DNA from 4 places in the Bacillus sp. MUM 13 genome. Region 1 is predicted to be linked to each of the others. Evidence: riboswitches for the same ligand, from Rfam matches in the RefSeq annotation. Region 1 holds a riboswitch; each other region holds the start of a gene.
What was found. Region 1 has a riboswitch for S-adenosylmethionine ahead of BIV59_RS16090 (methionine biosynthesis PLP-dependent protein). Riboswitches for the same ligand answer to the same signal wherever they lie in the genome.
Positions count from the first base shown of each region.

Region 2: another riboswitch for S-adenosylmethionine. It lies ahead of BIV59_RS10535 (MetQ/NlpA family ABC transporter substrate-binding protein); the one in region 1 lies ahead of BIV59_RS16090 (methionine biosynthesis PLP-dependent protein).
Region 3: another riboswitch for S-adenosylmethionine. It lies ahead of BIV59_RS09775 (methionine ABC transporter ATP-binding protein); the one in region 1 lies ahead of BIV59_RS16090 (methionine biosynthesis PLP-dependent protein).
Region 4: another riboswitch for S-adenosylmethionine. It lies ahead of BIV59_RS13605 (methionine ABC transporter ATP-binding protein); the one in region 1 lies ahead of BIV59_RS16090 (methionine biosynthesis PLP-dependent protein).

Region 1 is NZ_MLYQ01000067.1:96-7,645, reverse strand. It holds gene fumC (class II fumarate hydratase) at 1-393, opposite strand, end outside; gene BIV59_RS16095 (glycerate kinase family protein) at 551-1,702, opposite strand; SAM riboswitch class I at 1,883-1,997, shown strand; gene BIV59_RS16090 (methionine biosynthesis PLP-dependent protein) at 2,080-3,192, shown strand; gene metC (cystathionine beta-lyase) at 3,189-4,379, shown strand; gene ppsA (phosphoenolpyruvate synthase) at 4,649-7,252, opposite strand.
Region 2 is NZ_MLYQ01000034.1:17,188-25,250, reverse strand. It holds gene BIV59_RS10555 (sodium:solute symporter family protein) at 1-1,266, shown strand, start outside; gene BIV59_RS10550 (putative hydro-lyase) at 1,412-2,212, shown strand; gene BIV59_RS10545 (hypothetical protein) at 2,409-2,621, shown strand; partial or broken gene BIV59_RS24325 (hypothetical protein) at 2,822-3,007, shown strand; partial or broken gene BIV59_RS10540 (L-lactate dehydrogenase) at 3,425-4,378, shown strand; SAM riboswitch class I at 4,575-4,685, shown strand; gene BIV59_RS10535 (MetQ/NlpA family ABC transporter substrate-binding protein) at 4,825-5,643, shown strand; gene BIV59_RS10530 (methionine ABC transporter ATP-binding protein) at 5,658-6,674, shown strand; gene BIV59_RS10525 (methionine ABC transporter permease) at 6,671-7,333, shown strand; partial or broken gene BIV59_RS10520 (ISL3 family transposase) at 7,521-8,063, shown strand, end outside.
Region 3 is NZ_MLYQ01000031.1:11,861-19,923, forward strand. It holds gene BIV59_RS09745 (cysteine desulfurase) at 1-680, opposite strand, end outside; gene sufD (Fe-S cluster assembly protein SufD) at 680-1,987, opposite strand; gene sufC (Fe-S cluster assembly ATPase SufC) at 2,002-2,787, opposite strand; gene BIV59_RS23600 (YuzK family famiily protein) at 3,211-3,363, opposite strand; gene BIV59_RS09760 (carboxymuconolactone decarboxylase family protein) at 3,605-3,967, opposite strand; gene BIV59_RS09765 (MetQ/NlpA family ABC transporter substrate-binding protein) at 4,087-4,926, opposite strand; gene BIV59_RS09770 (methionine ABC transporter permease) at 4,955-5,623, opposite strand; gene BIV59_RS09775 (methionine ABC transporter ATP-binding protein) at 5,613-6,650, opposite strand; SAM riboswitch class I at 6,834-6,945, opposite strand; gene BIV59_RS09780 (O-acetylhomoserine aminocarboxypropyltransferase/cysteine synthase family protein) at 7,138-8,063, opposite strand, start outside.
Region 4 is NZ_MLYQ01000047.1:36,961-45,023, reverse strand. It holds gene BIV59_RS13640 (ATP-binding protein) at 1-1,050, shown strand, start outside; gene BIV59_RS13635 (CheR family methyltransferase) at 1,079-1,912, shown strand; gene BIV59_RS13630 (PP2C family protein-serine/threonine phosphatase) at 1,962-3,104, opposite strand; gene BIV59_RS13625 (DUF2243 domain-containing protein) at 3,555-4,022, shown strand; gene BIV59_RS13620 (cytochrome c oxidase assembly protein) at 4,031-4,828, shown strand; gene BIV59_RS13615 (CsbD family protein) at 4,940-5,104, opposite strand; gene BIV59_RS13610 (alpha/beta hydrolase) at 5,168-5,923, opposite strand; SAM riboswitch class I at 5,990-6,090, opposite strand; SAM riboswitch class I at 6,335-6,452, shown strand; gene BIV59_RS13605 (methionine ABC transporter ATP-binding protein) at 6,613-7,629, shown strand; gene BIV59_RS13600 (methionine ABC transporter permease) at 7,619-8,063, shown strand, end outside.

The DNA.
Region 1 (7,550 bases):
ATTAGGATGCAGGATTTCCTGCTCATTTCCGCCGTTTTCCCGCAGCCACTCATTCCCTTTGTTAGCAATTACTTCATTCACATTCATATTGCTTTGAGTGCCGCTTCCAGTCTGCCAGACAACAAGGGGAAAGTGGTCATCAAGTGCTCCTTCTAGAATTTCACCGCAGACTTTTACAATCGCTTTCATTTTTGCCTGAGATAAATCTCCCAGCTCATGATTGACCTTAGCTGAGGCTTGTTTTACATATGCAAAAGCCTGGATGAGCTCTATCGGCATTCTTTCATTTCCGATTTTGAAATTATTTCTGCTTCTTTCAGTCTGTGCTCCCCAATATTTATCATAAGGAACCTGTACTTCACCCATAGTGTCTTTCTCTGTTCTGAATTTCATGGAATTTCCTCCCGTCTCCACTGTTAAATAATTTTTATATACCATGCCAAAAAAGGTTACTCTATCTACTTTCCCAAAATTCAGCATAAACGAACATGTATTTAATATTTAAAAGCTTTGCCCTCTATTCTCGCTTTCATTATCGTATAGAAAAATATCATGATTTAAACCGGCTGCATGCTGACATTTTTAACACTGCTGCAATATTGGCTGCAGTTTCTTCAAGATGCCTCTCTGCCTTGATAAAGGCATCCTCTCTGCTGATAATTCCTGGAACTATGCTGAAAACGGCATTTATTCCCTGCTGAGTAAACTCTTCGCTGTTATATGAAACATTGCCGGCAATAGCAATCACAGGAACGTTAAAAGTCCTGGCAAGACGAGCTGCACCGATTGGTGTTTTTCCAAGTAGAGTCTGATCGTCAATCTTGCCTTCACCTGTTATAAGGATTGAAGCATCTCTTATGTGTTCCATCAGATTGACCGCTTCTATAATGATTTTACTGCCTCTTTTAAGCTCAGCAGGCAAAAAGGCAAGCAATCCTGCTCCAAGGCCTCCGGCTGCACCGGAACCAGGCACATCCTTTACCTTTTTTCCAAGCTCCTTTTCAATGACCGCCGCATATCTTTCGAGATTATTATCAAGAAGAACAACCATTTCCCGATCTGCCCCTTTTTGTGGCCCGAAAATTGCTGAAGCACCTTTTTCTCCGGTTAAGGGGATGTCTACATCACATGCTGCTTCCACCCTGATATGCCGCAATCTTGGATCTGCATCGCTTAAATCAATGGAGCAAAGCTTTCCGAGAGCTCCACCCCCGTCTCCAATTTCCCTGCCGCTCTCATCCATAAGCTTTATTCCTAGCGCTTTTGCCATCCCTGCCCCTCCATCATTAGTGGCACTTCCGCCAATGCCAAGAATGATATGCTTTGCTCCCGCGTCCAGGGCAGCCAGTATCAATTCACCAGTACCTCTGGTGGTCGTATACAGCGGGTTTCTTTTTTCATAAGGAACAAGATGGATGCCTGAAGCTGCAGCCATCTCGATTACTGCTTTTTCTCCATTTCCGAAAATCCCGAATTTGGCATTCACCCTTTCACCTAGCGGCCCGGTGACTTCTTTTTCAATAATGTTCCCTCCTGTTGCATTTATAAGTGCCTGTACCGTCCCTTCCCCGCCATCTGCTAATGGGACCTTAATAATTTCAGCAGATTTAAAGATGCGGCGGAACCCCTTTTCTATAGAGTCTGCCGCCTGCATTGCAGTCATGCTTTCCTTGAATGAATCAGGGGCAATGACAATTTTCAATAAAAGCCCTCCTTTCGATCTTTCTATCTATATCTTTTTATTAAACACTTTGAACTTAAAGTGATGCCTCATAAATTCCTGAATTTGCTTCACTCTATTGCAGGGAAGATATATTTATATTAGTTGACATTACCCTATTTGTGTAGTAAATTCTAAACTAATAGAATAATTAGAATTTATTTCTTATCAAGAGAGGTTTAGGGAATTGGCCCGTTGACGCCTCAGCAACCTTCATTGCCCAGAACAATGAAAAGGTGCTAACTCCATCAAGTTTTAATAACTTGAAAGATAAGAAGAATGGCTTCCAATGTACTGTTAAAAGTCTTCTTCTTTAAGAAGGCTTTTTTATTTTATTCAGCTTAAGGAGTGGTGAACCTATGTACAATATTGACACATATCTGGCACAAATCGGAAATCGAAGCGAAAAAGAGACAGGAACTGTGAATGCTCCCATTTACCTTTCAACAGCTTACCGCCATGAAGGCATTGGGCAGTCCACAGGATTCGATTATTCCCGTACCGGAAATCCCACGAGGCAGATCCTCGAAAAAACCATAGCAGATCTTGAAGGCGGCGATCAGGGCTTTGCATGCAGCTCAGGCATGGCAGCAATATTGACGGTATTGTCGTTATTCCAATCCGGGGATGAGTGGATTTTATCCAAGGATTTATACGGAGGAACATATCGATTATTGGAACAGGGGTTCAAGAAATGGGGGTTAGTCTGTAAATACAGAGATACAAGCTGTCTGCAGAGCATTGAACATTCCATTACACCAAAGACTAAAGCCATTTTTATAGAATCCCCCACTAATCCTCTAATGGAAACAGCGGATATCGAAGCTATCGGCCAGCTGGCGGAACAGCACGGTTTGCTTTTAATCGTCGACAATACCTTTTATACACCGCTGATCCAAAAACCTATCCCGCTTGGAGCTCATATCGTCATCCATAGCGCTACAAAATATCTTGGCGGACACAACGACGTGCTGGCAGGGCTTATCGTTGCTAAAGGGAGAGATCTTTGCACTTCTCTCGCCCTTCACCATAATGGGGCAGGAGCTGTGCTGAGCCCATTTGATTCATGGCTTTTAATGAGAGGCATGAAAACACTTTCTCTTCGGATGGCCCGCCATGAATCCAATGCAAAAATCCTTGCTGAATACCTGTCCAATCACGAGTCCGTTTCAGAGGTCCTTTATCCCGGCAGAGGCGGTATGCTTTCTTTCAGGTTAAATGATGAGTCATGGATCAATCCTTTCTTAAAAGGACTTTCCCTTATCTCTTTTGCAGAGAGTCTCGGCGGAGTTGAGAGCTTTATAACGTATCCTGCAACACAAACCCATGCAGACATTCCAGAAGAAATCAGAACAGCGAATGGGGTTTGTAATAGGTTATTGCGTTTTTCAGTAGGAATTGAAGATCCCGGCGATTTAATAAGTGATTTGAATTATTCTTTAAATTATGTAAAACAGGAGGCCCTATTATGACATCTGAAAATTTTGCTTTTGAAACTTCTTTGATCCATAATCGGCATAAAATTGATCCGGCAACAGGTGCAGTCTGTGTTCCGATTCAGCATGCCTCAACTTACCATCAATTCGATATTGATCAATTCGGCAAATATGATTACAGCAGAAGCCTGAATCCGACACGGGAGGCACTTGAAGAGATTATTGCTGAATTAGAGGAAGGAACCAGGGGCTTTGCTTTCTCATCCGGAATGGCGGCCATTTCAACTGCGTTTCTTTTATTATCTTCAGGCGACCATGTCATCATTTCAGAAGATGTATACGGAGGGACCTACCGGATGGTGACAAACGTTTTGAACCGGTTTGGAATCCAGCACACTTTTGCCGATATGACGAATCTTGAAAGCATCAGATCTGCAATCCAGCATAATACAAGGGCTTTTTATATTGAAACACCTTCTAATCCTTTGCTTAAGGTAAGCGATATAAGGGAAATCAGTGCCATTGCCAGGGAAATTGGCGCCTTGACATATGTGGATAATACATTTTTAACTCCCGCTCTGCAAAAGCCTCTTTCACTTGGTGCTGATATTGTTCTCCATAGTGCAACGAAGTTTCTTTCAGGCCATAGCGATGTTGTTGCAGGACTTGCGGCCGTCAAAGACCCGGAAATAGGTGAAAAGCTTTCATTTTTGCAGAATTCATTTGGAGCAATTCTGGGTGTTCAGGATGCATGGCTGGTCATGAGGGGAATTAAAACCCTCCATGTAAGAATGGCGCATTCCATGAAGTCCGCACATAAAATGGCTGAATTTCTATCTTCACTGCCTGCAGTTAAAGCTGTCCATTACCCAGGCCTCCCGGATCATCCTCAGTACAAAATCCAAAGCGAACAGGCCAGGGGAGCAGGAGCCGTGTTATCATTCGAACTGCAAAATGAAAGCCTGCTTCGTTCCTTCGTCAATCAGCTCCAGCTGCCCGTTTTTGCTGTAAGCCTTGGAGCCGTTGAAACCATCCTTTCCTATCCTGCAAAAATGTCACACGCAGCAATGCCTGATGAGGAAAGAGAAAGTCGCGGAATCTCAAAAAGCCTTTTGCGATTATCCCTTGGACTTGAAAACTGTGATGATTTAATCCGCGATTTCACTTTAGCCCTGCAGCAAAGCGAAAAGGAGTATTTACAGACAGCTGTTAATGAAGGCTGAATATAACAGGACATAGAATACTGCAGCATATGCAGTATTCTTTTATGAGGGCTTTTTGAACAAAAAAATGGCTGCATAAGGCAGCCATTTATCCCTGAACAATCGTATCCAATAAATGAACTTCTAGCATTCTAAAATTATAAAATTCGCTCCCCTATGTTTTGGAAGTCAAAATGGACATTCTAGCATTCCGCCATGAGGACTAACAAACTGTTAAAAAGTCTCCATTTAATAGCAGCGCAAAGGGGCAATTTAACGTATTTTCGCGATTACAATCGTTCAATAAACCCTTCTGTTCCATGAACGCGGATTCGTTGTCCATCTTTAATCAGTTTAGTAGCATTTTCCACTCCTACCACTGCTGGCAGGCCATATTCTCGTGCAATCACTGCTCCATGTGTCATTAATCCGCCCACTTCAGTGACTAAGCCTTTTATGGATACAAACAATGGTGTCCAGCTGGGGTCAGTAAAGGCGGTGACTAATATATCTCCTTCTTCAAGATCAGCATCTTCCATGTTTAAGATGACACGCGCCCTTCCCTCTACCACTCCGGAAGAAACAGGCAAACCTGCAATCGCTTCGGCTGGAAGGTTTTCTCTTTGATACTTGCCTGTAATAATTTCACCTTCCGATGTAATAACACGCGGAGGAGTCAGTTTTTCATATAATTTATAATCCTCTTTCCGCTTTATGATTTTCTGGCGGTCCAGCTTTTTTGTGCGTACGGCTTCGCTGAATTCTTCAAATGTGAGATAATATATATCTTCTTTTTCATGAATAATGCCCGCTTGCACCAGTTGTTGGGCTTCTTTCAGTAAAGCCTGCTTATAAACGAAGTAGCGGTTAATCATGCCGTATTTGGGATATTCACGATACCCGATGAAATTCCGGATAAGCCTGATCATTCGCTTTGCTTCTTTGGCTTTTTGTTCACCATCGGTTAATTGGTTCAAACGTTCTAATAACTCTTGTTCTTTTTTCAAAGCAGCATGCCTGCCTTGCTCGAATTTGCACTTTCCGGCATTAGCTTCAAAATTTTTGATGTTACTGAGAATTATGGAAACAAGGGTAACTGGCTTTTCACTCCAGCGGGTTTTTGTGATATCGATTTCTCCGGCACACCGCATTCCATATTTGCTGAGAAAAGCATAGAAAGCGTCTCTAGCTTCCTTACCGCCATCAAACTTAACCAGTTCATCTAAAAAGTGATCATCATTTACTTGGTGTAAATATTCAATTACTTCCGGATAAGGACGAATTACATCTGCAACGTCCAAAAGTGCAAGACCCATTTCTGAAGTAATATTGTTTGGTACAGATTGAGAAAGCGTGTCTGCTGCATTTTTTTCACCTAACCACACATTCATTTTTTCATTAATCCAGGTTGTAGCATTTATAGCAGCCATAAATACAGCAGAACTTTGCGGGTCAAATAAAATTCTCTTTAATTCTTGGATATCTTCCAGGATGAATGCAAATAAATCTGATCCTGATTTGTTTTTAATTTTTTGTTTTAATTCTTCAATGGATGTTTGGCTGCGCTTAATCAAGTCAGAAACAATTGATGGATTGTTTTCGATTTGTGCCAGCATATCTGTATTGTTGCCTCTGCTCGGACTCGGTGCTTTATTATCATTTGGTAACGATTTTATAAAATCCCCTCGCTCAATGATGTTCATAATCGCGTCTTTCATGAGCGGATCGTGTTGTCCCATGGCATTTAATAAAATATTTCTGCTGGAAATTGAAGCCAGTTGTTGTGTGACATCAACAAACAGTCTTCCGCCAGCTTTACGCATGGGTGCTTGAGTCGTTAACAGAAAAAAAGACAATCCCAATGGTTTTATGGCGTCTGTCATCATTTGTTGATGACCAACAGATATATAGACATGATTTCCTTGGTCATTCACTTCAGGGGCAGGGAAAAGAGTCGTGATTGGACGGCTCTGGACAATATAAAATGTATCATCAGCCAAACACCATTCAATATCTTGGGGACAGCCAAAATAAGATTCGACATGTCTACCGATTCGTGCCAATTGTAAAATTTGCTGTTCAGTAAGTGCTTGGGTCTTTTGCTGGTCAGTGCTGATTGGCTTTCTCTCTGTTCCGCCTTCTTTTCTTCCATAGACAGCCAATTTTTTTGATGCTATCCTCATTTCAACGATATGATGATCACGTACTTTGTAGCAATCGGAAGCTGCCAAGCCTGAGACAAGTGCTTCTCCAAGTCCAAAACTGGCCTCGATCGACAGCAGCTTACGGTTAGAAGTAATAGGATCAGCAGTAAATAAAACCCCTGAAGCCTCGGGGAAAACCATCTTTTGAACGATTACGGATAAATAAACCTGTCTGTGGTCAATTTTATTTTGTATACGGTATATTACCGCCCGTTCCGTAAATAGAGAAGCCCAGCATTTTTTTATATGCCGCATGATTGCTTCTTGTCCAATGATATTTAAATAGGTGTCATGTTGACCAGCAAATGAGGCATATGGCAAATCTTCAGCAGTCGCACTAGAACGTACTGCATAAGCATCTTTTTCACCCAATTTCAAAAGATAGTTAGTAACTGCACTATCAACATCGGAAGGAATTTCTGCTTCTATCAGGATTTGCCGAATTTTCCTGCTGATTTCATCAATTTGATCCCGATCCTCTACCTTAAGCATTGTTAGTTGATCCAACAATGTTTGATATGTTTTGTTTTGTTCAATGGCTATTTGATATCCAGCCGTTGTAACGCAAAATCCTTCGGGTACTTGTATTCCTTGAATTTTTGACAATTCTCCTAGATTTAGCCCTTTTCCTCCAATGAGCATGAGCTGTAATTTTTCCATTTCCTGAAAACCGAGAACTAAAGAATTCATTCTATTTCCCTCCCCAAGGAATTTCCGTAAAGTTCTATTGCATTTTAGCAGTTGTAAACGAGAACAAAAAGTCTATTTTTCCCTTTTTTTATGTGCTATAATTATATTAGGGAAAGTTTAGCCTTTTACGATAAACTCACCTTATAATTCCTGCGTATATCCCCTCTTATGTGCCTATAGCCCACAATAAATATGAATTCCTTCAGATATTCCTGCCTATGTCCATACAAAAAAAACCGCCAAAACGGCAGCTGTTCCAAAACTTATCCATTTTTCCTTTGTTAACTACTTACTAAAA
Region 2 (8,063 bases), on a different contig from region 1:
GCTGAAGGTGCATTTAAATTCGGAGTAGCTGGATTTTATATGTATGGTCTGTCTGTTTTATTGTCTTCTATTTTAATTGGATGGCCGGTCTTTAAAAGGGTCCGTAAAATCGCTCCTAATATTAGTACTTTACCAGAATTCATGAAAATTAGATTAGGAACACGTACTCATTTAATTTTTGCTATTGTTGGTATCTTACAATCGTTCTTCTGGGCTGTACTTCAGATTACGGCAATCGGACTCGTTATGAATGTGTTGTTTGGCATCCCTCATGCTGCTGCAGTCATTATAGGCACATTAATTGTGACTACCTATGTTGCCATCGGGGGCTTAAGAGCATCCATTGGAACGGATGTTGTTCATTTTTGCATGTTGCTGATTTTACTTGCCATCGTCATCCCTGTTACCCTTTGGGTTGCCGGAGGTCCAAATGAAATTTATCAAGGGCTTGCCCATTCATCTGTTAAAACAGCTACACTACTCTATACAAAGGAAAGCGTTACAGGATGGCTGCTCGTTAGTATCCTTTCATTTATTAACTATGCGATTATTGATCAAAGCGTTTGGCAGCGTGTGTATGCAAGTAAAAAAGGCACTGAATCCAAATTGATTCTCGGAACAACCTTTTTATGGCTGCCAATCCCAGCCGTAGCGGGACTCATCGGTATGATTGGTTTGGCAAAGGGATTTAATGTGAATCCTTCCGAGATTTTTCCTACTGTTGTTGGCGAGCTGTTAGGAACATGGGGCGCTTACGCAATGGCAATCATTATGATTGCCACCATTTTGTCAACAACGGATTCTTGTCTTAATGCCTTATCTACACTTATCGTTCGGGATATTTACATTCCGTATATACGAAAAAATGCACCGATGGATCCAAATAAAGAAATTAAAGTGGCTCGGATCATCGTTATTATCGGCGGATTAGGTATCGCCCTTTTCGGCTTAGCACAATTCTCCATCCTCTATCTGAATTACGCGGTGGGAGCATTGACACTTGCCATGACATGGCCGTTCGTCCTATCCGTATTTATGAAAAATCTTAATAAAACAGCTGCCTTTTGGGGCTTGATTATCGGAACCGTTTCTGCACTTATTTTTGCAGTACTTCCTGGTGCCGGGCTGATTGAACCGATTGTTCCATTATGGATTGGCTATCTTATTTCACATATCATCGCAGCGGGGGTTCCATTGATCGGAACATTACTCGCACCTGATAGAGAATTCCAATTCCAATCCGTATTCAGTAAGGGAGGATTTTAAACATGGTATTAAGCGAAAACGGATTTGTTTTTATCACCTACGCCTTATTAACCTGGTTTATCGTTTCAAATCTTACTTTAGTCTTCTTTTGTTTAAAAGATTGGGTTCTTGGTTTCTTTAGAAGAGCCTAGACACCCTAAAAACAGTGGAGTTGAATGAAATGGACAGAAACCTAGAACTTTCAGAAATACGTAATCTATTACGAAAGAATGCATTTACTGGTCCAACCGCAGGAATTGCCCCAGGGCATACACAAGCAAACCTTGTCATCCTGTCAAAGGACCTTGCCTATGACTTTTTATTGTTTTGCCAACGGAACCCAAAGCCTTGTCCACTGCTAGAAGTAACCGATATTGGATCAGCTGTTCCTAAACTGACAGCACCAACAGCAGACTTACGCTTTGATTTACCTAAATACAGGATCTATAAAAAAGGAGCTCTTGTTGAGGAAGTCCACGATATCGAAGCTTACTGGAAAAACGATATGGTTGCCTTTTTAATCGGCTGCAGCTTCACGTTTGAAAATCCCTTAATCGAAAACGGTCTTGTGATTAGACATATAGAAGAAAACCGGAATGTTCCGATGTATATCACGAATATTCAATGTCAACCGGCAGGGGCATTTCAAGGAAACCTAGTCGTCAGTATGCGTCCGTTTTCAGCTTCTGACGTCGTAAGAGCTGTCGAAGTAACATCCAGATTCCCTTCTGTACATGGATCCCCTGTTCATATTGGAAACCCTGAAGTAATAGGAATACAGAACCTGGATAAGCCAGACTTCGGGGAATCGGTAACGGTAAAAGAAGGGGAAATTCCTGTCTTTTGGGCCTGTGGAGTAACCCCTCAATCCGTGGCCATGTCCAGTAAACCGAATTTAATGATTACCCATGCTCCAGGGCATATGTTTATTACAGATATGAAGGATAGCCGCTATTCGATTTTATAAATAGGAAGAAAATATAGGAAAGCGACGTTGCATTAACTGAAGCGTCGCTTTTTTATGGGATTTATTGTGTCAAAAGGTTGAAAAAACGATACCTGGTGTATATTCCGTTCTTCAAGCATATACGCTATCCAGCCCATAAAATCTCCGTTGTCATTTCTTTACATGGAAGCGACTTTTTTAATTTTGGAGGGAAGATATGAAATCTAAATTGCTACTGTCCGCTGATACACCAGAACAACTGCGCCCTATCGATGTAGACAGGGTAATGATGGCTGCTTGCGAGCAGGGCTGTTTTAAGGATTTCAAAGATTGGCTGATATCTCACCGACTGCAAGAACGAACCTGGCAGCTGGTAAAGGAATTTACGGAAAGGATTGCAAAGAATATTTCGAAGAATAGGAGAATATAAACTGACCTAATCTAAATGCAGAAGAGAAGGATATCAAAATTGTCCGTACGTTGTATCACCAATTGAAAAAATCCAGAAGGGTGATGATGGAAAGTCCTTTATCGTTAAAGCCCAATGAATTGGAAACAGGGGAGTTTGTGGATACCGTTGTTTCAGCCGATTTTTATTGCGATTTTATTTTTGTTTTTAGCGGCTTGCAGCGAGGGGAAAAAAAAGATAATTTCAATCCTAAATATGCTTAAATGGCTCTTATGATACTTCGTACTTATTACAACTTTTGTTCATCATTCAATACCAATAAAGAAATGGCAGCACCCGCTCAACGGTTGGGAATCACCGAAAAGGTTTTTGATATAAAAGATAACTGTTTTATCTTCCTTTCGTGAGTGTGTTGTTTTCTTGGAATCATTATATATCGGGATTTTATAAAGTAGCATAAAAAGTTCATCATTTCCTCGATAAGGCACATATGCCTGCGTGGACTGAGACACGACACGCTTGAGATTACTTTCCAAATGGCAACTGACTATTACGAGGTTCCGTTAGAAACTATATTTAAAAAAGGAAGGTTCTAAAAAAAGGTCCCATATAAAATAGGATACATCGCTTACTATCTCGAAAAAATCTTGACACATATCCAGATAAACTGTATGAATATAAATATTCAGAATAATGATTTATCATTTTTGCGAGAGGATAGTCTTCACTTTCTGATCTAGTTTCTATGCAGTTATCAAAAATCGAGAAAACGAGAAATTACTATGAAAGACTATTCTATAAATAGAATACGAGGAGAAGTTCAGATGAAAAAATCCGTGCGTAAAATTGGAATTATTGGGGTAGGAAATGTCGGAAGTGCCGCGGCCTTCTCGGTGGTTCATCAAGGAATTTGTGAAGAGTTAACCCTTGTCGATATTAAAGAAGAGAAAGCGGTTGGTGGGCAATCGATTTTGCTGATAGTGTAGGCTTTATGTCGTCGCGTACGAAAGTGACATCTGGAAGACTGCTAGATTTAAAGGACCACGATGTCATCCTTATTAGCGTTGCGGGTGAGCCCTTAAAACCTTGGGAAACACGATTAGATTTATTAAAAGGTACCTCAGCAATTATAAAGGAAGTTATTCCTCCGTTGAAAGATGCTGGATTTGAGGGGATTTATGTCGTTGCAACGAATCCATGCGATATCATTACCTATTTAACTTGGAAACTATCTGGTTTACCGCGTAACCAAATCATTGGGACAGGGACGGCACTAGATAGTAGTCGTTTTAGAAAGATTCTCTCTGAATATCTGCATGTAGATCCTCGTAGTATTACAGGATACACACTTGGGGAGCATGGTGAGTCTCAATTTGGCGCTTGGTCACATGTAACAGTTGGCGGCAAACCCATTCACGAATATATTAAAGAAAATAAAAACGAGATCGAACCTTTTGATTTTGATGAAGTCATTGAACATACGAAACGTGAAGGCTGGAATATTTTCAACCGGAAAGGAAAAACAGAATATGGTATAGGGAACGCACTTGCCTTTATTGCCAAGTCAATTCTAAATGACGCCTATACAATATGCCCCGTGTCGGTTGTATTAGATGGCGAATATTGAGGAAAAAGGACTTGCGATTGGTGTTCCAGCAGTACTTTGCCGTACAGGTCTGAAACAGGTGATTGAACTTAAATTAGATGAAAAAGAACTTGTGCTGTTCAACCACTCTGCTCATGTGATAAAAGAAAATATTGCTTCTTTGGAACTTTAATATTTAAATCGATTTGTATCATGAGTGGCTTTAGGAACACTGTCTGCATTTCTTCTCTATCTGATTTAAAAATTTAGTCTGTAGATTATGGATATAACCATCTATTCATACTTTTTAGAAAATTTATTCTAAAAATAATATTGACGCAATTCGACAAACACATGTATAGTATACATACTGAAATAAATCGAATATTATCTTATCTAGAGTGGTGGAGGGAAAGGCCCGATGAAACCCGGCAACCAAGTCTTTTAAAGGCTCAGGTGCTAATTCCTACAAAACGGAAATTAGTTTTGTAAGATAAGAGAAGTTGTGTGCATTCAAACCGCTTCTCTTTAGAGAAGCGGTTTTTTGGTGCTGTATGATATTACATAACAACTAGATAAGAGATAGGGAGTATTTCAGACCAGATTCCAAGTAAACAACTAAGAAAAGGAGAGTTTAAAATGAAAAAATCAGCAAAATTATTATCTATTAGTCTAGCTATCATTTTATCATTGGCTTTAACGGCATGTGGCGGGACAAGTTCAAAAGAATTAAGTACAAAGAAAATTACAGTGGGTGTCACCGGTGGACCACATCAACAAATCATGGAGCAAGTTGCTAAATTAGCAGAAAAAGACGGTCTAAAGATTGATATTAAAGTGTTTAACGATTACAATACACCGAATGCTGCACTTAGCGAAGGAAGTCTCGATGCCAATAGCATGCAAACATTACCTTTCTTAAAGGGCCAAATTAAAGACAAAGGCTATAAAATTACAGATGTCTTCAAAACAGTTGCCTTTCCGATGGGGATCTATTCTAAGAGTATAAAAGATATTAAGGATCTTAAAAAAGGGGATTCAATTGCCGTTCCCAATGATCCAGCCAACGAGTTACGTGCATTGCAATTATTTGAAGCTGCTGGAGTCATTAAGTTGAAAGACGGCGTTGAACAAAGCGCAACGAAAAAAGATGTGGTTGAAAATAAATTGAACTTACAAATAAAAGAACTTAATGCAGAATCACTTCCAGCTCAACTTGGTGAAGTGACTGCCGCAGCTATAAATACAAACTTTGCAATGGGTGCAGGTCTAACCATTAATAAAGATGCGATTTACCACGAACCTATTGAAAACAATCCTTACCCGAACTATTTTGTCGTACGTACTGAAAATAAAGATGATGCAGTCATAAAAACGATTGAAAAATACTATCACTCAGATGCTATTAAAAAATATATTGCCCAAAAATTTGGTGGTTCAGTTGTGCCTGCTTGGTAAGGAGGAGCCCATATATGATCAGCCTGCAGCATGTATCGAAAACGTTTGAAGTCGGAAATAAGAAAGTTGAAGCATTAAAAGATGTTTCGATCGAGATTAAAAAAGGGGAAATTTTCGGTGTAATCGGATTTAGTGGTGCCGGAAAGAGTACATTAATCCGCTGTGTGAACGTACTTGAAAGACCCACCAGCGGAAAGGTTTTAATTGATGGCACGGACATCTTAACTTTGAAGAAAAAAGACCTTCAAAAAGTTCGTCAAAAAATAGGGATGATTTTTCAAAGTTATAATCTCTTAAAGACGGCTAACGTTTATCAAAATATTGCGATTCCCCTTCGTTTAGAAGGTGTCCCGGCGCATGAAATTGAACAGCGTGTAAATAAGTATTTAAAAATTGTCGGTCTAGAAGATAAGGCCCAAGCATTTCCTAATCAATTATCTGGAGGTCAAAGGCAACGTGTGGCAATCGCACGTGCCTTAGCCCATGAGCCAGAAGTTCTTCTTAGTGATGAAGCAACCAGTGCCCTGGATCCAACGACCACAGAACAAATCTTGGAACTATTATTGAAAATCAATAAAGAACTGGGCATTACCATTTTTCTCATCACCCATGAATTAGAGGTTATTCAACGAATTTGTGACCGTGTTGCTGTAATGGAAGCGGGAGAAGTGGTGGAACAAGGTAAGGTCGTCGATATCTTTACGAAGCCCCAACATCCAAGAACAAAAAGCTTCGTAAGGAATAAATCGATTTACCATGTCCCTGAACATGCCAAACTGGAAATGGGTAAAACAGGAAAATTAGTTGCCCTTACTTTTCTAGGTGAATCATCAAAAGATCCCTTCTTAGCAACCATTACTAAAAAATTCAATATCCTACCGAGTATTATCGCTGGCGGAATTGATGAATTAAAGGATCAATCAGTTGGCAACCTTCTGGTCCATCTTAAAGGTGAACCAGAAGAAAACGAAAAGGCAATTGCCTACTTAAGAGATCAGCATATCATCGTAGAAGAGGTGAATAATAGATGAGTTCATTTCTTAACGAATGGGGCGACACGATTTGGCAGGCGGTTCTGGACACTCTTAAAATGACTTCCATTTCTCTCGTCATTGCCATTCTCCTAGGACTTCCGCTTGGAATCCTTCTTGTACTAACAAGAAAAGGCGGAGAAGCAGAAAGTAAAGTGGGCTATGCGATTTTAAATACGGTGATAAATATCATTCGTTCCATCCCATTTATAATTCTGCTATTTTTCATTTTACCTTTTACCAAATTCATTATGCATACTACGATAGGTGTGCAAGGGGTGATTGTACCGCTTGTTGTCTATACAGCACCCTATATTGCCAGACTAATGGAGTCCGCACTGCTTGAAGTAGATAAAGGGGTTGTCGAGGCCTATCAATCTATGGGTATTTCAACATCTAAAATCATTTGGTATGTGATTGTTCGTGAAGCAAGAGCCTCCATCGTGCTCGGTTTAACAATTGCAACCATTGGCTTAATCGGAGCAACAGCAATGGCTGGCTTAGTCGGTGCCGGAGGACTCGGTGATATCGCCTATCAGTTCGGACATCTACGATTCCAGCCTGATGTGATGTATACCACCATCATTATCTTAATTATCATGGTTCAAGGCATTCAATCACTCGGTAACTTACTCGCACACAAACTGAGAAAAGATTAATGATAAAAAAGTAGTAGAAATGTTTACATAACCCTGTCAAGTAGACATTGAAAAAAAGTATATTAAGCTTAAGCTACGGCCTTTTCTCGTTATTCAACTGAGGAAAGGCCGTTAAATTTATCTGAAAAAAAATCATTATTATAAAAGGTTCTATAATAAATGTTGGGGTTCCCGCACAATTTAAATCCAAAAAAAAATCAAGCAGTACCTGAGAAAGTACGGGGCCAGGGTGCAGGTGGTCGTCATGGATATGAGCTCCACATTCAAGGCAGCTGTTCAAGAGGCACTTGGAAAACCTGTCATTGTCGCAGACCGGCTTCACTTCGTCCGGTATATCTACTGGGCGATGGACAAAGTCAGAAAAAGGGTTCAATCTGAATGGCATGAATATGACAGGAAGAAGTGCAAGAAAATACGCCATGTCTTCTACAAGAAGTCAGAGAAGCTAACAGTAGATAACAAGTGGTATCTCGAGAGGTATTTAAACCTGTCCCCTGAGCTAAAGAAAGCCTATGAACTGAAAGGGCTTTTTTGTCGCTGGTTTGAGGGCGCGAAACAGAATGGGGAAGAAAAGATTTCCAAAACCAAAGAGGCCTTATATCGCTTTTACGAGGCGATTGATCAGTCAAAGATACCTGAATTCTCAAGAGCCGACCAAACACTAAGGAATTGGCAAACCGAGATACTGAACAGCTTTAGCTATAATTACTCAAACGTTTTTTTAGAGGGC
Region 3 (8,063 bases), on a different contig from region 1:
CCAACCATTTTATGTCCTGAAAATGCGAAGAAATCACAATCCAGGCTGCGGACATCGACTTTAAGATGCGGTGTGCTTTGTGCACCATCTACTACCATTATAGCACCATTGTCATGGGCAATCTCAGCAATTTGCTTAACAGGATTAATTACTCCCAAAACATTGGACACCTGCATAATGGAAATGATTTTGGTTTTGCTTGTCACCGTTTTCCTGACATCTTCAAGGGAGATCGTGCCATCCTGCTGAAGCGGAAGGTATACCAATGAAGCGCCGGTCTCTTTGGCAACCTGCTGCCAAGGGATGATGTTGCTGTGGTGTTCCATATAAGAGATGACAATTTCATCACCCTCCGACAAGTTTGCTTTTCCATAGCTTCTTGCCACTGTGTTCAAGGCAGTAGTCGTTCCTCTTGTAAAGATGACTTCTTCTGTAGAAGCAGCATTAATGAATTTCCGAACCTTTTCACGAGCCCCTTCATATGCATCTGTTGCTTTTGTTCCAAGTGTATGGACACCGCGATGGACATTGGAATTATATTCGCGGTAGTACTTATCAATTGACTCAATTACAGAAGATGGCTTTTGGGAAGTGGCTGCACTGTCAAGGTATACCAATGGCTTGCCATTCACTTCCTGATTTAAGATAGGGAAATGCTTGCGAATTTCGTATGGATTCATTACTTAACTTTCCTTTCGATTACCTCAACCAATTGCTTCTTAACTCCTTCAACAGGCAGTTCATTAACAACCGGTGCAAGGAAACCATGGATTACAAGCCTTTCCGCCTCTTGCTTCGGAATTCCGCGGCTCATTAAATAGTAAAGCTGGACTGGGTCAACGCGGCCAACCGATGCTGCATGTCCTGCAGTAACATCATCTTCGTCAATAAGAAGGATCGGGTTTGCATCTCCGCGTGCCTTTTCGCTTAACATAAGAACTCTTGATTCTTGTTCAGCATTTGCTTTTGTTGCACCGTGCTCTATTTTACCGATTCCGTTAAAAATGGCAGACGCACTGTCTTTCACGACGCCATGCTTTAAAATATACCCTTCAGAGCGAAGCCCGTAATGAATAATGGAAGTCGTAAAGTTTTGTTTTTGTTCTCCGCGGCCTACAGTAACCATTTTTGTATCTCCGAATGATCCATCTCCCATAAGATAAGTGATGTTTTCAGAAATGGTATTGCCGTCATTCATTAATCCAAGGGCCCATTCAATCCGTGCATCGCGCCCTGCCACCCCGCGGCGGTTTACGTACGTTGTATAGCCTTTTGACAGGGTATCAACCGCACCATAAGCAACGCGTGCATTATCATTTGCAAAAACTTCTGTTACGATGTTTGCAATTCCCTGGCTGGATTCTACAGTGGAGATGTAGTTTTCTACATATGTCACTGAGCTGTTGCTTTCAGCCACAATCAATACATGGTTGAATAATGCAGTCTCAGGATTGTCGACCAGGAATACTGCCTGCATCGGCTCCTTAATTTCCACGTTCTTCGGAACATAAAGGAAAGAACCGCCGTTAGCCAAAGCAGCATGCAAAGCTGCCAGGCGGTGCTCATCTGCTTTAACGCCATTTTTCATATAATATTTTTCGACAAGATCGCTGTGCTCGCGAGCTGCTGTGAAAATATCGGTGAAGATGACACCCTGCTCCTTCAATTCATCAGAAAGTCTTGAAAACGCAGCAGTATTGTTCCGCTGGATGTACAGGTTTTTGCTTTCTTCAAGATGCACAAGGCTTTTCACGCTTTCCGGAAGGTCTTCCAAAGATGCAAAAGCTTCACTTTCAACAATGTGTTTGCTGAAAGCAGTGAAATTCCATTTATCGATCTTTGTTTTATCAGGTTTTGGCATTGGAAGCGCATCAAGACCGGAAAGTGATTTGGTCCTGAGCTCCATAAGCCATGAAGGTTCATTATTTTGTTTAGAGAAGGAGCTGATGTACTCCTGATCAAATGGTAGTTTTGTTTCGGTAGTCATTCCAATCCCCCTACTTACGCTTCTTGGCCGACAGTTTCGTCTTCAATGCCTAATTCTTGCTTAATCCAATCATAGCCCTCTGCTTCCAGGCGCTGTGCCAGTTCAGGACCTCCAGATTTAACAACGCGTCCCTGCATCATAATGTGGACAAAGTCAGGAGTGATGTAGTTCAGCAGACGCTGGTAGTGAGTGATGATCAGGCAGCCGAAATCCTCGCTGCGCATTTCATTGATTCCTTTTGAAACAACTTTAAGAGCATCGATATCCAAACCGGAGTCAATTTCGTCAAGAATGGCAATTTTAGGCTCAATCATCATTAGTTGAAGAATTTCATTGCGCTTCTTTTCTCCGCCGGAAAATCCTTCATTAAGGTAACGCTGTGCCATGTCTTCGTCCATTTCAAGAAACTCCATTTTTTCGTCCATTTTGCGGATGAACTTCATTAATGAAATTTCATCGCCTTCTTCGCGGCGGCTGTTAATCGCAGAACGAAGGAAGTCCGCGTTCGTTACACCGCTGATTTCACTTGGGTACTGCATGGCAAGGAAAAGGCCGACTCTTGCTCGCTCGTCAACTTCCATTTCCAGAACGTCTTCACCGTCAAATGTAATGCTTCCGCTTGTTACTTCATATTTAGGATGTCCCATGATTGCTGAAGAAAGAGTAGATTTACCTGTACCATTCGGGCCCATGATTGCATGGATTTCTCCGCCCTTCACTTCAAGGTTAACCCCTTTTAAAATTTCTTTTCCATCGATTGATACGTGCAGATCTTTAATCGTTAAAGTTGATCCTGACATTTTCATACCTCCGTAAACTAATATCATAATAATAGACTGAAAAATTACGCATTTTTCCTTCTATTTATTTTCAAAAGTGATTCTCAATTTATTCTCATTACAATCTTATATCAAATGAAATCTGGAAGCAACTAATAAAGAGGGATTTTCATTGTATCCCCTAATATCACCGCATGGCCCTTATAAGTCAAAATGAAAACATATTTATAAGTTTTCCGCTTCCTTCCATATTATAGCATCTCTTAATATCGCATTATTCATTCGGGCACTTACTAATCCTGTTCTTCTTCCTCAAAACACGGGCCTATTCAATAAAAAAACCCGCGATGCATAAAGTTTAAGAAATCAAGCATACCTTCTTCTTGATTCGCTCACCATTATCTCCGCGGGAGGCAGTCATATTTAATTTTCATTTAAAATCCATTAAGAATGAATTCTTCGATTAAGATGATTCACTAACAGATTGCCTTGTTCATAATCTTTCTCTCTTCGTTTTTCGACCTGGATCCGGGTATCCAATCTCCTGCTGTATTCGCTGTAGCCAATTCCATGTGATTGCTGCATAGCCTTTTCCATTTCACCTGTAACTTGTAAATCTAGAGAGTTGATAATGAATCAATCCTTTCATCTTTTATAGAACAGCTTAATTTTAACATGAGTCAAAATCATTGTTCAAAGTCCTTATACCCTTATGAAAATGGGTTAAAACGTAACATATGGGCTTTGCTCAGGAAAATCGCTGCCAGATGGAGAATTGCTCCAAATACCCTCTGATTGCTTAAGCTTACAGAAAACATTAAAGCTTTTGCATTCATGATTAATGAAATTCCGATAATTCCTGGATCGTATCCTGTACCAGGGTAACTGCCTGGCTCATTACCGCTCCTCCGCCAAATGCAGCCGTTACGCCAATTGCTTCATGAATCTCCTGCTCACTGGCCCCCTGGTCAAGACATCCTTTAACATGATAAATGATGCAATACTCATCTTGTGTATATAGGCTTATCCCAAGTGCAATCAGCTGTTTCTCTTTTTGAGAAAGTGCGCCTGCCTGGAAACATGCTTCAGTAAATGCATTGAATTTGCTGCCGAGCTCAGGCATTTTTTCCAGAAATACTCCGATTCCGGTTTTATAATCATGAAGTACACTTTCAGTTACATTCCTGGGTTCATTATTCAAATGCTTTCATCTCCTTGTTTCATTTTCCTTCATAGTATGGACGGTTAATGATCAACTATGCAGGAACTGCTGCGAGAGCAATATAGAAAAAGCGGCCCATTATAGGCCGCTCCTTTTACTTATTTATCTACAGGCAATACAGCGCCTTTATATGTTTTCGTGATATAATCCTGGATTTTTTTCGAATGCAGAACTTCAACTAACGTTTTGATGTCTTTTCTGTTTTTATCGCCTTTGCGGACCGTGATGATATTGACATAAGGATTATCTTTGCCTGATTCAACCGCAATTGGGTCATGTACCGGGTCTAAGCCTGCATCCAGTGCATAGTTTGCATTGATGACTACAGCATCGCCCTGATTATTCTTATATACCTGAGGCAATAAACCTGCTTCGATATTCGGCTGGAATTTTAATTTTTTAGGGTTTTCCACAATATCCTTTATAGTCGCATCTGTTTTCTTCACACCCGGCTTCAGCTTAATAAGTCCATTTTGCTGGAAGATGGAAAGAATGCGGCCTTCATCTGCCACTGCGTCCCTCATGATGATTGTTCCGCCTTTTGGAAGATCCTGAAGTTTTTTATATTTCTTCGAGTAGATGCCGATTGGCTCAATATGAATTCCGCCGGCGTTTTCAAATTTATAGCCCTGGTCCTTCATTTGTGATTCCATGTAAGGGATATGCTGGAAATAGTTAGCATCAATTTCTTTATTGGCAAGTGCTTTATTCGGAAGAATATAATCCTGGAATACTTTAATTTCAAGATCCACGCCTTTTTTCTTCAAGAGAGGCTTTGCCTGTTCCAATATTTTAGCATGGGGAATATTTGAAGCCCCCACAATCAGTTTCTTATCATCAGACCCTGACTTCCCGCTATCGCTTGTTCCGCAGGCTGTAAGCCCCAATGCCAGTGCCGCCGAAGCCGCAAAAGCCGCAAACCACTTTTTCTTTTTCATTGTGTATTCCTCCAGATTTCATTTTTTTTTATCTTTTATCCAATTTGGATGAAATAATGTCTCCAATAAACTGAATGATAAATACGATGATTAATATGGTGATTGTAGCAACAAAAGTAACATCATTATTACTCCGCTGAAATCCCTGCAAATATGCAAGATTTCCAAGCCCTCCTGCTCCAATTGCCCCGGCCATCGCAGTATAGCCGACTAGGGCTATTGCAGTTACAGTAATGCCAGAAATAAGCGCCGGCATGGATTCAGGCAGCAGCACCTTAAAGATGATAGTACTTGTTTTTGCACCCATTGATCTTGCTGCTTCCACAACACCTTTATCAACCTCGCGAAGCCCGATTTCCACCATTCTGGCGTAAAAGGGCGCTGCTCCAATAATTAAGGCTGGCAAAGCTGCCTCAGGACCCAGCATGGTCTTCACCAAAAACAGGGTAAATGGGATCAGCAAAATAATCAGGATGATAAAAGGAATGGAACGGAAAATGTTGACCACCGCGGAAACAAGGACATTAATTGCTTTATTTTCCCACATTTGACCTTTAGAAGTCAGAAACAATAGTGTTCCAAGCAAAATGCCTAAAATAAATGTAGCAACCAATGAAAAACCAGTCATGTATAAGGTTTCTTTCGTCGCTGCCCACATATCTGCCCAAACCACATTTGGAAGTAAATCAGTCAGCATTTGATATCACCTCCACGCCTACCTGCTGCTCATTTAAATACGTGATCGCACGGGTGATTTCATCGCTTTTTCCATCAACATGTATGAACAGAGTGCCATAAGGGCCATTTTGCGTATGCGATATTTTCCCCTGGAGGATATTAACATCGATATTGAAGTTTCGGATTAGCCCGGTAATGAGCGGACTTTCTGTACTTTCTCCTATAAATGTTAACTGTATGACCTTGCCCTTTGGATAGCGGACTCCAATATGATCCAATACGGGTTTTGTTTCCTCTGGTTCTGTGACCTGCTGGACAAAACGTTTGGTAATCTGCGCAGTCGGATTTCGGAAAACCTCCAAAACACGTCCCTGCTCCACAACCCTGCCGCCTTCCATGACAGCAACACGATGGCAGATTTTGCGGATGACATGCATTTCATGCGTAATCAAAACAATGGTAAGACCCAGCCTTTTATTGATATCAACGAGCAATTCCAGGATGGAATCAGTAGTCTGGGGATCAAGTGCTGAAGTCGCTTCATCACACAAGAGCACCTTGGGATTGTTGGCAAGCGCCCTTGCAATGCCGACACGCTGCTTTTGTCCGCCGCTTAGCTGCGAGGGATATGCACGCTCTCTCCCTTCTAGGCCGACCAGATTAATAAGCTCGCTGACCCTTTCTTTTCTCTTATTTGCCGGGACGCCTGCAATTTCCAGGGGAAAGGAGATATTCTCTTCGACAGTCCTGGACCATAATAGATTAAAGTGCTGGAAAATCATGCTTATTTCTTGTCTTGCGCTTCGAAGCTCCGCGCCCTTTATTCGGGAAATCTCTCTGCCTGCTACAAGAACCGAGCCTTCAGTCGGCCTTTCAAGACCGTTCAGCATCCGGATCAGCGTACTTTTCCCGGCACCGCTATAGCCGATAATCCCAAAAATTTCTCCTTTGTCAATTGAGATATCTACAGAATCAACAGCTTTTATAGGTTCGCCTTTCGCAAGGCTGGATTTAAATAGCTTACTTACTTTCGATACCGTTATCATTGAATCCACCTCTTATCCGTATAAGCCTATGAACATAGTAAACTTTTGCTAAATCATGTATCCATCTACAATATATCATTGCGCATTATCTGTTCTTCATGCATGGCGCAAGGCCAATATCAGTGCCTTAAACAGAAAAAGCCTTTCTGCATGAGCAGAAAGGCAAGATAAGCTAAGGCCTTTCTCTCATCTCTAAAAGCTTTATCAGCTTTTTGTGAATTGGCACCTTTTCAAGGAAATCCTTGCCGGTTGCCGGGTTTCATAGGGCACATCCCTCCACCTCTCTCGATAAGAGCAACAGATATATGTAATTGACGGTTCACATCAATTATGTTCATTTTTAATTACGAAAGTGATCGTAACATACAGAAAGAAAAAGTGTCAATGCATAACGTTTAAAAGTTAGTAAAAATTTTAAATCCTTTGATAAACAATTTTTCGTGAATCAGTGAAGAAAGAGAATGCATGTGCACCCTCTCTTTCCGAATTATAAAGATTTTACAGCCAAGGACGCCAGGCCAGTTGCCTGTTCAATCGCCTGTTCAAGGTCTTCAATCAAATCGTCTGCATTTTCAATGCCGATTGATAGCCTTACTAAATCCTCGCTTACGCCAGATTGAATCAGTTCATCTTTATTTAACTGCTGATGGGTTGTGCTGGCAGGATGGATGATTAAGCTTTTTGCGTCTCCAACATTTGCTACATGTGACCATAGCTGTATGGAGTTAATCAGCTTGGCTCCTGCTTCTCTGCCGCCTTCAATCCCAAAAATGACAATGGCCCCTGCTCCTCTTGGAAGGTATTTATCTGCCAGTTTCCTATCAGGGTGATCTTTATGCCCTGGGTGTGACACCCAAGTTACGGCCGGATGGTTTTCTAAATAATCAATGATTTTCCCGGTATTGGATATGTGCTCTTTCATCCTTACATGCAGGGTCTCAAGCCCAAGAGTGAATTGAAAGGCGCTTTGGGGACTGAGCGAAGGCCCCAGATCCCTTAGTAACTGGACACGTGCTTTGGTAATAAAAGCAGCCGGGCCCGCTGCATCACTGTATACGATATTTCCATAGCTTGGATCAGGCTCCGTGAACCCCGGAAAATCTGGGGAATTCCAGTCGAATTTCCCGCCATCCACGATGATGCCCCCTAGTACAGTTCCGTTGCCAAGAAGCCATTTGGTAGCAGAATGCACAATAATATCAGCACCATATTCAATTGGCTTGCACAAATAAGGCGTTGCAAAGGTATTATCCACAATAAGCGGAATTCCTGCTTCATGGGCTATTTCTGCTACCTTCTCTATATCAAGTACACGAAGGCTTGGATTGCCGATTGTTTCACCGAATATTGCCTTCGTCTTTGGTGTTATAGCTTTACGGAAGTTCTCAGGATCATCCGGTTTTACAAAGGTAA
Region 4 (8,063 bases), on a different contig from region 1:
GAAGTCGGCAAATTGGATGTTGTCTTTGATGAAATGAATGTAAGTGAACTTCCGGAATTGCTTAAAAGGAACTTCGATCATGTAGCACATAAAAAGGGAATTTCCTTTAAAGTTACAAAAGACAAAAATGTTCCTGACATCTTCTTTACTGACCAGCAGAGATTTCAGCAGATACTTAAAAACTTGCTGTCTAATGCCTTTAAATTTACTGAAAAAGGGACAGTGCAAGTCACAATCAAGCGTGCTGAAGAAGAGCTTGTTGCACAGTGGGTCAATACAAAAGGCGCCAGCTCATGGCTTGAAATTAATGTGACTGACACAGGAATCGGTATCTCTCCTGAAAAGCAAAAGATAATATTTGAAGCCTTCCAGCAGGGTGATGGAGCAACAATGCGGAAATACGGCGGCACGGGCCTCGGACTTTCGATTTGCCGAGAGTTTGCCAAGCTGCTTGGCGGCTGGATTATCGTTGACAGTGAAGAGGGTAAAGGAAGCAAATTCACTCTGTTCATCCCAAGCCTTCCTGAAGGCATGAAGGGAGCAGGGGATGTCTCCATAGCCTCAAGCCAGGTTGCTGCTGCAGAAGCCCAGGAAATAGCCCCTCCTATTGAAAAAGAGGAAATGGTCGAGCTTTCATCTGGAGATATTATAGATGAACCTGAAGGTGATCAGCTATTCAAAAATAAAACCGTTTTAATTGTCGATGATGACAATCGCAATATCTTTGCCCTTTCAAATGCTTTGAAACAGGAAGGAATGCAGGTCATAGCCGCAGAAAATGGACTAGAATGTTTGGAAGTGCTGCAAAACGGAAATAGTATTGATGCCATATTAATGGATATTATGATGCCTGAAATGGACGGATATGAAACCATGCGCAGAATCCGCATGAACAGCATGTATGATAATCTGCCAATCATTGCATTAACAGCGAAAGCAATGAAGGGAGACAAAGAAAAATGTCTTCAGGCCGGTGCATCAGACTATATCAGCAAGCCGCTTAAATTGGATCAGCTGCTATCAGTGATGAGAGTATGGCTGACTAATTAATTGCCAGGAAAGCTAGGAAGGGAATACCATGAAAGATACGTTAACTGCCGAAGAACGGGAAGATTTTGAAGTTGAGTTGCTGCTCCAGGCCATTTACCGCGTGACTGGTTTTGATTTCAGCCAGTATATGCGCTCATCGATAAAAAGAAGAATTGAAAACAGAATGAGCCTGGATCGCATCCGGACAATCAGTAATATGATTGAAAAGGTGCTATATGAAAAAGGGTTCGTTGAAAATCTTTTGAACGATTTCTCTATCAATGTGACCGAGATGTTCAGGGACCCAGGATTTTTTCTGGCTTTCAGGACGAAGGTGGTTCCGCTTCTTAGAGAACTTCCGGAAATCCGGATCTGGCATGCTGGATGTTCTACCGGTGAAGAAGCATTCTCCATGGCGATATTGCTAAAAGAAGAAGGACTATATGAAAAGGCAAAGATATATGCGACTGATATGAATGAAAATGTTTTGGAACAGGCTCGAAAGGGAATTCTCCCCCTTAACCGCATGCAGTCATATACGAAGAATTATCTTCAGGCGGGCGGCGAAAAGGCATTTTCTGAATATTACTCGGCTGACTATCAATATGCCTATTTAGATCCTTACCTGCTTCGGAACATTGTATTCTTTCAGCACAATTTAGTAACGGATGGATCCTTTAATGAGTTCCATGTGATTATGTGCAGGAATGTCATGATTTACTTTAACGGCGATCTTCAAGGCAAGGTTAGTGATTTGTTTTACCATAGCCTTTGCCGGGAAGGGTTCATGGCGATGGGTAATAAGGAAACGATACGCACATTGAGTTTCTCTGAGGAATTTGAAGATGTGGATCTGAACGAGAAGATTTACCGGAAAAAGTAAAAAGCAGGAAAGCCCATGGCTTTCCTGCTTTTCTTATGTATGGAATGCTTTATTGAGCCTGTATGAATACAACGCACATGTCATCGGGCTGATCGCGCTGGAGTTCACTTGGCAAAAGAAAATCAATGGGAGATGAGGTCCTGCAATCCAGCCAGCCTTTTGAGACGGCATTTTGAATTTTCTCCAATCCGTCTACACCATCTTTCTCTAATGCCTCCATCACACCATCGGTGAATAAAAGGATTTGAATGCGGTCCTGAAAAGAGATGGTGTTTTTTTTAACATCCATTTCCGGGAAAAAACCAACCGGACAGCATCCTGTGGAAAGAGCAAATACTTCTTCTCCATCCAGAAGGGCGTATCCCGGGGGATGTCCGGCATTCACATATTCCACCGTTTTGTTTTCTGTATCAATGATCATGGAGATGGCGGTGAAATAATAATGAACAGGATTTTCCGGTTTATTTAAAAGATTCATCCAGCGGTTCAGTTCGGTAATGACGCGCACGGGATCTGTATAGGTCCTCAGTGCATCCCTTAGAACAGAAGAGATGTACATACAGACAAGCGAAGCTGAAATTCCATGTCCCATCATATCAAGCATGATAATGGCAGAGCGGTGTTCATCAATGCGATGCCAATAATACATATCTCCTGCTAATTTATTTGCGGGCAAATAGGAGGCTTTGATCAGCAGTTTTTCCGTTTCTACCGGCTCGCTCAGCAAGCTGCTTTGCACCTGCATGGAAAGGTCCAGCTCGTTCCGGATCTTTTCATCCTGCTTCCGGTGCCAGTCTTTTTCATATTTAAGCCGGAGTCCCACCCGTATCCTTGCTAAGAGATCTACCTTATTAATCGGCTTCATTATATAATCAATTCCCCCGACATCAAGCGCTTCCGCCACTTTATTCGAGTCTTCAAGCGCAGTCACGAATATGACGGGAATATCCCTTAAATGAGGGATTTCCTGAAGACGCCGGCATGCTTCAATCCCGTCTATTTCAGGCATCATAATATCCAGCAGAATGATATCAACGGATGTTTCCTTAGGGGAAGGGGTATCAGCATCCAAGTAATTAAACATTTCCCTTGCTGAAGTCAGAGAAACAAAGTCATTATATCCAGCCCGTTTTAATATTTTTTCAATAACGAAAAGGTTAACCTTGTTATCATCTACGATTAAGATCGACATTCTCAATATCTCCTTTAGGTTACCTATATATTCTGTATCTATTTGTATATAATCAGATGATTGTTTTGCTGGATTTTTTTCAAGCTTAATTTTGCTATTTCATATTGGAAGGAATCTGCAAAACACAAAAAACCCCTAATAGATAATACCCCGATTTTTTTGACCTTAAACATCTTATTTCATAGAAAATTAAAAAGCTGTATATTTTTTTTAGTCTTCTTTTTAAAATCGAGCTAAACAAGCTTGAGTCCATGGTTCGCGTACCTTTATAAAATTTGTATCTTATGGATTACCAGCTCACCGCCCGCCCGCGGAAAGCGAGCATGATCACCCACCCTTGTTTTATGGCTTTTCTGCGGTTCTGTGTTTTGTTGGCGGGGTTAATGGGAAAGAAGTGTAATAAGTTCGAGTGATCGTGAACGTTCCTACAAAAGCACAGGGGAGGAACTTATGTCTTCTGCAACTAATTATCTGAGCCGAAACCTTTGGTCGGGGATCCTGTTTGGTATTGGCTTGATCGCTTTTATTGATGAGGCGGTTTTTCATCAGCTTCTGCACTGGCATCACTTTTACGACAAATCCACACTTGCTGTTGGACTGGTTTCTGATGGCCTGTTTCACGCGTTAAGCTGGTTTGCCACAATTGCTTCTTTGTTCATGGTGGCTGACCTTCGCAGGCGAGAGGCTTGGCGGCGGACAAGGTGGTGGGGAGGTGTGCTGCTCGGAGCAGGCTTGTTTCAATTTTATGATGGTACTGTCCAGCATAAACTCATGGGATTGCACCAGATTCGTTATGTGTCAAACTTGTTCATTTATGACGTGGTCTGGAATATCTTCGCGGTCGCTATGATAGTGATTGGAGCAGTGATTACCGGCAGAAAGGGAAAAGCCACAAGCCAAGAGGAGAATATCTCGTGAATCATCATATGGAACACGCTAGCGGCAGTTCACCTGAAATTATCTTTCCGATGTTTTTCATCATCGTTCTCTTCTCGTTTTTGTATATGGGTGCGGCCTATGTCCTGAAACGCCGCAAGCAGTTGCGCCAATGGCCGCTGCACCGCTGTATCTTTTGGATTCTTGGTGTTTCTTGTGCCATTTTTGCTGTCGATGGACCTCTGGCAGAACAGGCACATACTGATTTTAACTGCCATATGACTGCCCATCTCCTTCTTGGGATGCTTGCGCCACTGCTTATTGCTCTTTCAGTTCCTATGACTCTTTTGCTGCGCACAGTCAAGATTTCTTTTGCGCGAAGGCTTACACAGGTTATGAAAATTAAAATCGTACACCTATTCTTTCATCCCGTTGTGGCTGCTATCCTGAATATTGGCGGCCTCTGGCTGCTTTACACGACAAATTTATACTCTGTAATGCACACGAATATGGTATGGTATGTTGTCATACATATGCACATCTTCATCGCTGGGTATCTTTTCACAGTTTCCATGATTTATATGGATCCGGTCAGCTGCAGATACCCATTTGCTTATCGTGCGATAGTATTAGTGCTGGCTTCCGCTGGACACGGGATTTTATCAAAGTACATCTATGCAAATCCGCCCGCTGGTGTAGTGGCAGCCCAGGCAAAAACAGGGGGGATGCTCATGTACTATGGCGGGGATGCAATTGAACTCATCATGATTTTTATTTTTTGCCTCCAATGGTTTAGAGCCACGCGACCTAAAGCGTTTGCATCGGTAAGAAGGGAGACTTCTTTATAAGGTAAAAAGCAGCCGTCCAAAAAAATGGAGGGCTGCTTTTTAGTAGTTTTCTGCTTTATCGTAATAAGGAAGCTGCAGGTTTTCTGCAGCTTCCTAGTGTATGGTTTAGTATTAATCTTTTAGTTTGCCAATTCCTTCTTGAATTTCGCCTTTTAACTTATCTTTCTTGCCTTCGCCCTGCATTCTTTTATCATCGCTGGCATTGCCCATTTGGTCCTTGGCTTCACCTTTGACTTTATTTACAGCACCTTTGACTTTATCAGATAAACCGCTCATCTTTATCTTCCTCCTTCATTGGTTTACTTGTTATTTACCCGCAGAGGAGTCTGTTAAACAATATTATGATGCCATTTCTTTCTTGGAATGTTCTTCAATAAAGCGAAGCGTATTTTTGATAATGTGTTCCTTATCATAATCAAGGGAGGCCACATGGTATGACTGTTTAAGGGCGATGAGTTCTTTTTCAGGCGAAGCGGCCTGATCATAAAGATAAAATGAACATTCTGCCGGAACCACATGGTCTTCAACCGAATAAAACAGAAGCAGGGGACAGGTTGTTTTTTTAACATTTTCACTAGTCTTATCCATAAGTGACAGCAGCTGCTTAATTGAGTGCAGCGGCACTTCTGGATAGGTGATTTCTTTTGCCGATGGATCCTTGATATCTGGTGAGCCATCCGGGATGAAAAGGGGGGATTGGACTTTTCGGTATTGCTCATATTGCGGCACCTTTAAAGCTGCATTAACTGTAATGACGCCATCACAGTTTGTCTTCGAAGCCAAATCAATGGCCAAAGCCCCGCCCATAGACTGCCCCAGGATATAAACCCTGCTGCAGGTTTGCTGAAGAACGCAGTAGGCGTCTTCCAGGTTTTGAATCCAATCTTGATAAGAACAGACTTTCAGGTCGCTCGCAGCTGATCCGTGCCCTTTTAAACGGGGTGCATAAACCGTATATCCCTTCTCGGCAAACTGGCTCCCTAAATATTCAACACTCTGAGGAGTCCCGTTAAAGCCGTGGCAAATTAAAATTCCTGTAGAATTGCCGGGATAGAAAAAGGATTCAGCACCAGGAATAACAGGGGATAATGACATGAGAAAAACTCCTTTCTAATATAAAAAACTTTCCTTGCCCGGCTGCAAAGAAAGTTTTTTAGACAAATCTTATCAGCCAAAGCAAATATGCTTTGCTGGTAGGAGCACCTTTCATGAGGCTGCTGTGAAGTCATTGAGCCAGATCTCTCGTTCACTCGTGATAATGGTATATGAAGTTTATAATTAACTATTCTTATTAATTTACTTGGTTTTATAATAACACGATATGATTTTTTTCGTCAACCGTTCCCTCTTTTATCTGTAAAATCTTGTTCTGAATTCTTTTTGTAGACATAAAATAGAAGGACCAGCCGGAAATTTTTATTGGGAATTTTAAAAAAATATTGACTTATCCCTTAAGCCCGCCTAATATTGTAGTTACAAATTAAAAAACAATTGAATAAATGCTATTACTTATCCAGAGAGGTGGAGGGACTGGCCCTGCGAAACCTCGGCAACGGGTTTGCTTCTTATTGCAAATACCGTGCTAATTCCTGCAAATCGATACAATCGGTTTGAAAGATAAGAAGTAGATCGGCTTATACATATAAACCCTTCTTCTTATCTGTCATGGATAAAAGAAGGGTTTTTTCGTTTCCGGAAGATTGGAGAAAGGGGCGGCTTATATGTATATTTCTGATTAAACTTATAAGGATAATTGGTTAATAGCGCCGTAGGAGGAATTAGAATTGATTGAAATCAGAAATGTTTCAAAGGTTTATCAGGGAAAAACCCCTATTCATGCACTAAATAATATTTCTTTGACAATAGATAAGGGAAATATTTTTGGAATCATAGGATTTTCAGGAGCAGGAAAAAGCACGTTAATAAGATGTCTTAATCGGTTAGAGGAACCGACAGAAGGAACAATCAGCATTGATGGATTGGACTTGATGTCATTGAATGAAAGTGAACTTAGGAAAACACGCAGGGAAATTGGGATGATTTTTCAGCATTTTAATCTGCTTTCTGCTAAAACCGTTTTTGACAATATTGCAATGCCGCTATATCTGCAGGGAAAAAAGAAGCGGGATGTTCAAAAAAAGGTGCTGGATCTCATTGAATTTGTTGGACTAAGCGGAAAGGAAAATGTTTATCCGGGCCACCTGTCTGGCGGACAAAAACAGCGTGTCGGAATCGCGAGGGCCCTTGTGACAGATCCCCAAATCCTGCTTTGCGATGAGGCAACATCCGCATTGGATCCAGAAACAACAAAAAATGTTCTTGAGCTGTTAAGAAAGGTAAATAAAGCTTACAGCATTACCATTGTCCTGATTACACATGAAATGAGTGTAATTCGTGATTTATGCGATAGGGTCGCGGTGATTGACGACGGGGAAATCGTTGAAGAAGGGACAGTTTATGATGTGTTTACTAATCCTCAGGAAAGAATTACCCGTAATTTCGTTAATACCGTTTTGCAAAATGAAATACCGCCTCATTTATCGAAGAAAATAAGAAGCGGGACCTATTACCGTCTTGTTTTTCTGGGGGAAAAAGCGGCACGCCCTTTACTATCGGAAGTTTCCAAGCGGTTTGATATTCATCTGAACATCCTGTATGGATCTATTACAGAGCTGCAGGAAAAACCATACGGAAATCTTTTTATTGCGATTGACGGAGAAATTGAGGAAAGAAATAAAGCCATCCAATTTATCTTGAATAGCGGAATCGACATAAAGGAGGCTGAAGCGCATGGAGCTTAATTGGGAATTTTTCTGGCCGCAGTTTTTCCAGGCCTGTGAAGAGACGTTTCTCACTGTGTTTGGATCATTTATTTTTGGAACAATCATAGGACTGCCTTTAGGCATCATTCTTGTAATCACGAGACCCGGACATATCATGGAAAATAAAGCGGTCTTTCTTGCCCTGAATACCATTGTGAATATTGTCCGTTCTGTACCCTTTATTATTCTTCTGGTTGCTATTATTCCATTTACAAGGCTTGTGACGGGGACATCAATAGGTGTAGCGGCAGCAATTGTGCCTTTGTCCATTTTTGTAGGCCCGTATCTTGCAAGGCTGATTGAAAATTCCATGCTCGAGGTGGATAAAGGCGTCCTGGAAACAGCTCACGCAATGGGAGCCACAAAAATGCAGATTATCACTAAATTCATTATCCCGGAAGCGGTGCCATCAT